Regions from separate parts of the Pelorhabdus rhamnosifermentans genome, predicted to be linked through region 2. Evidence: riboswitches for the same ligand, from Rfam matches in the RefSeq annotation. Region 2 holds a riboswitch; the other holds the start of a gene.
What was found. Region 2 has a riboswitch for cyclic di-GMP ahead of Ga0466249_RS02135 (response regulator transcription factor). Riboswitches for the same ligand answer to the same signal wherever they lie in the genome.

Region 1 (2,413 bases), on a different contig from region 2:
TAGCTGTCCAGTAGCGCCCTTTTTCCATAAACGCCGCCGCATCGCCGGCAGCGACAGGTGCAAACCCTGGATATTTTGTTAGCAAATTGTCGTACAAGACTTTTCCCTCGGCAACCTGCCCATCCAGCATGGTAGCAAAAGCTAAACCACCTTGGACATCCTTTCGATTCACATCGTCCTGCTGACGTTCCAGAAGACTACGATAAAGGGTAATGGCTGACTTGGACTGGCCACTACGCAAATAGGAATCAGCCAAAGCTTGAATACCGTAAACAGGAATGGAATCTGTTTTAGGCCACAAGCGGCGTCCTTCTTTAATAGCTGTCGTATAATCACCATTTAACCGCAAAGCAAAAATATAGTCGGCCTGCATAAACGGCGTAGCTGAACCATTGTCAATTGCTGGTTTCAAACAGGTAATTCCTTTACCATAGTCACCATTTTGTATGTATAACGCAGCAACCTGCGCCCCAACTTGATTTTTCACCTTACTGTCTACTGCCAAATCCATGGCCCGTTCCAAATCGGCAGTACCTGCCTCAATATCACCCGCTAATAAATACATATTTCCGCGGCTAAGATAAACATCTGCATCTTGCGGATGTTCTGCCAAAATCTGTAAATAAAGGTCATCCGCTGCTGTCCTATCGCCTAAACGCATCAGGCTTTCAGCTTCCCAACGCTTAGCTTGACTATTACCTGTCTTAGCTACATCATGATACAACTGCGCAGCCATTTTAAAATGCTCCAACCGATAATAAGAACCAGCCACACTTAATCGAACATATTCCGGCCAATTCTCACCCGGATTTTTTTCAAATAAGGTAGTAGCCTGTTCATGCCTGCCAGCCCACCCCAGTACAACAATTTCATCCCAAAGGGCAACAGGAAGTCCCTGACTAGATAATCGCGTTAATTGTTCTAACGCTTCATCGTAACGTCCTGTCCGGGCTATAGCTACACTGTCCTCTTCCTGGCTGCGCAAGTCCCGCTCAGCTGCTTGTACACAAGTATTCATAAATGAAATTGAGAATATCAGCAATAACATACGCCACATGAAATAAACTCCTCTCAAAAAAAAATAGCCAAATGCAAAAAAATTCATAGAATTTTTTATTTTGCAACTTGGCTGTCATAGAAATATCGTTAGACCCAGAGTTTTGCGTCCTTGGCTTTCGCGAAGTTTGCCCTCAAATATTCACTTTTTTCTATTATCTTTTACATAACATTACTTATTTTAGTTTCTAATAAATATTATACACCATGATACATCAATCTACATTATACTATCTTTACAATATCATTATTTTTTTATTAATTCCATTAAAGTCCATAATTCCCAACTGAAAGTCCCAAGTTTGAATGAATTTTAAAGTTGAAAATATCCTCTCCCTACAAAGTATCTAGCATTTTTATATAATTCTTTACAACTTTGCAAGAATCATCAAAATGTTGTTTTTCTTGTTCTTCAAGGTTTAATTCAATAATTTGTTCAATGCCTTGGCGTCCAATCACTGCGGGAACGCCAACAGCAAGATCATACAAACCATATTCACCGGCTAAAATAACAGATAGAGGAATGACTTGCTCATCATCATTAAAAATCGAACGAACTAGATAGGCCAAAGCAATTCCAATACCAAAAGATGTTGACCCTTTCAAGGAAAAAATAGTCGGACCCGCACTAACAACCTCATGATAAATTTTTTCCAAATCGACTTGTTTCCTCAGTTTGTCATTCTCGACAAGCAATTGCAGTAAAGGTTTTCCCCCAACTGTTACATGCGACCAGACAATCACTTGGGAATCACCATGCTCTCCCATACATAGACCATGGATGCTCACAGGTGCAACATTGAGATACCGAGCCAGAATCGTTTTTAGTCTGGCACTGTCTAACGAAGTTCCTGTACCAATAATCTGTTGCCGTGGCAAACCGGATTTTTTCCAGATCAAATAAGTAACAATATCTACAGGATTCGCGGCAACTAGAAAAATACCGTTAAATCCATTCTCCATCACTTGACTTACCACATTCTGCGTAATCTTGACAGCAGATGAGAAAAACTCCAGCCTTGATTTCGTCCCTGCCGGCGTTTTAGCCGCTGCCGTCATAACGATAATATCAGCATCCCGGCAATCTTTGTAGGTACCTAATCGGACTTTGCTACGACTATTCGAAAATCCCATGCAATGCGATAAATCCATCACTTCCCCACGTGTACGCTCCTCATTAATGTCAATCAGACATATTTCGTTACATACACCTTGGTTAATCATTGAAAAAGCGCAGCTTGTTCCAATCGTTCCTGCTCCGATAATAACAACCTTTCCCATGGTACCTCATCCTCCAGTCAAAGATTTTACAAATTTTACTTCTCTATCTTTCAACCTATTTCCTCCAAACATAGCA
Region 2 (2,413 bases):
TATGCAAGAGAACATGGCGAGACAGTAACGGCACCACAGCGGGCAGCAAATGCACAAAAGGTGGCCGTCATTGGCGCTGGCCCGGCAGGTCTAACGGCAGCAGGCGATTTGGCTAAACTAGGCTATGCTGTGACGATATTTGAAGCTTTGCATGCGCCAGGTGGAGTCCTCATGTATGGCATCCCGGAATTTCGGTTGCCCAAAGCCATTGTGCAGCAGGAAATTAGCAATCTAAAAAAATTGGGTGTAGTTATTGAAGTGAATGCCATTATTGGCCGGACCTATACGATTGATGAGTTACTTGATGAGGAAGGTTTTGAGGCTGTCTTTATTGGGACAGGCGCTGGTTTACCGCACTTTTTACAAATTCCGGGTGAAAATCTAAATGGTGTATATTCGGCAAATGAGTTTTTAACGCGTTGTAATTTAATGAAGGCCTATCAATTTCCGAAAGCAGCGACACCCATTAAAGTGGGCCATAAGGTTGCTGTTGTTGGCGGTGGCAATGTGGCGATGGATGCTGCTCGAACGGCACTTCGTCTGGGAGCGGAAGAATCTTATATTGTCTATCGGCGATCCGAAACAGAAATGCCGGCTCGTTTAGAAGAAGTACATCATGCTAAAGAGGAAGGCGTGCAGTTTAGACTGCTAACGAATCCGCTTGAGGTTGTTGGAAAGGACAGCTGGGTTACGGGGCTTAGGTGCATGAAGATGGAGCTTGGCGAGCCTGATGCGAGTGGTAGGCGTCGTCCTGTAGAAATAGCCGGATCGGAATTTACTCTTGATGTAGATGTAGTGATTATGGCGATTGGTCAAGGGCCGAATCCGTTGATACAATCGACAACAAAGGGATTAGATACGAATAAACGCGGCAATATTATCGCTGATGAAGAGACAGGCCAGACTTCACGGCCGGGTATTTTTGCTGGTGGTGATATTGTGACAGGCGCAGCAACTGTTATATTGGCCATGGGAGCAGGCAAGAAGTCTGCTGCGGCCATAGACAAGTATTTGCAGGAAAAACGTCAGTAGTAGATTCACAGCTGATTTTGGAGCTACTATGGTACACGCCAATTCAATAATAGGAACAAGGAACAGCTATTTGTCTAGTAATGGATAAATAGCTGTTTTGGCGTTTGAGTATTTATCATGTGTGGAACATTACTGGTTTAATTCTGCTCAACATCGTAAGAATTGTAGCATGAAAATATCTTGCGGATGAACTTGTGTGCAGTCAAATATGATTGACATACCCGTCTTGTTATAATAAAATTTAGGTAATAAAATTTATTAATCAATTAATAAATTTTGATTAATAGGCAAACTTGCTGAAAGGCAAGGACGCAAAACTATGGGTCTACTAGTGAACGGTTTGCTAATGATCGCCAGGTTGCATTCTTTAATAAAAGAATACACTTGGTGTTTTTTTTATTTCGGAATATCTGTTATCTACAAATATAGGAGGAATATATATTGAAAATCTTAATTGTAGAGGATTCTAAGTTTTCACAAAAGGTTGCTACCCGCCTATTTGCCGAGGCATTTCCTGCTGCGGAGTTGATTTTGGCTGACAATGGTGTGGCTGGTTATGAGAAATTTATGCAGGTACATCCGGACGTTATTGTGACTGACTTATTAATGCCGCAGATGACTGGACAGGAAATGATTAGAAAGATCCGGATAGTAGATCAAAATATTCTTATTTTTCCATTAACGGCGGATGTTCAGCAATCGACCAAAGCAGAATTGGCGGAATTTAATATTACCGCTTTAATCAATAAACCGCTGAATCAGGAGAAATTGGTTTTGGTGGAAAAAATAGTGGGGGAAAAATTGCATGATGCTAAGTGAGATGCAACAAGATGCGCTTACTGAATTTTTTAATATATGTGTTGGTCAGGCTGCTGGTATGTTGTCGGAAATTGTTAATCGGAAAATAAAACTTTCCATACCTGTCATTGATTTATTATCTGCTGATGATATTACTGCTTCCTATTTCGATTCATGTATCGGTGACTCCTCAGGGCATGTTATGTCATCTTCCTTACAGTTTGGTCAAGAGTATAATGGAAAAGCTTTTTTATTGTTTCCCGTCGATCAGGCCAAGTTATTGGTTAATATATGTTTAAATGAAATTAGTGACAATGCTATCATTTATGATCAGCAGGAATTGCTTGATACTGATTTTGACGTTATAAAAGAAATTGGTAATATTATTTTAAATTCCGTGGTTGGTGGGCTTGGCAATCTGCTTGTGACGAAATTAACTTATTCGCTGCCGGAAGTTGAAATGCTTTTTGTTTCTACTGAAAAGCAAGCTGATTTGTTGCAAAACAATATATATGCATTCATGATGAAAACCATGTTTTCTATTGAAAATACCCAGTTTTCCGGGACTATACTGATTATTTTT

Region 1: linked by a shared signal. The riboswitch ahead of Ga0466249_RS07640 (tetratricopeptide repeat protein) and the one ahead of Ga0466249_RS02135 (response regulator transcription factor) in region 2 are both predicted to bind cyclic di-GMP.

What each region holds. Positions count from the first base shown of each region.
Region 1 covers NZ_JAHGVE010000005.1:72,173-74,585, forward strand. Annotated here, with positions in the region: gene Ga0466249_RS07640 (tetratricopeptide repeat protein) at 1-1,057, opposite strand, end outside; cyclic di-GMP riboswitch class I at 1,117-1,199, opposite strand; gene Ga0466249_RS07645 (L-lactate dehydrogenase) at 1,393-2,337, opposite strand.
Region 2 covers NZ_JAHGVE010000001.1:447,429-449,841, forward strand. Annotated here, with positions in the region: gene gltA (NADPH-dependent glutamate synthase) at 1-1,032, shown strand, start outside; cyclic di-GMP riboswitch class I at 1,309-1,398, shown strand; gene Ga0466249_RS02135 (response regulator transcription factor) at 1,474-1,851, shown strand; gene Ga0466249_RS02140 (chemotaxis protein CheC) at 1,838-2,413, shown strand, end outside.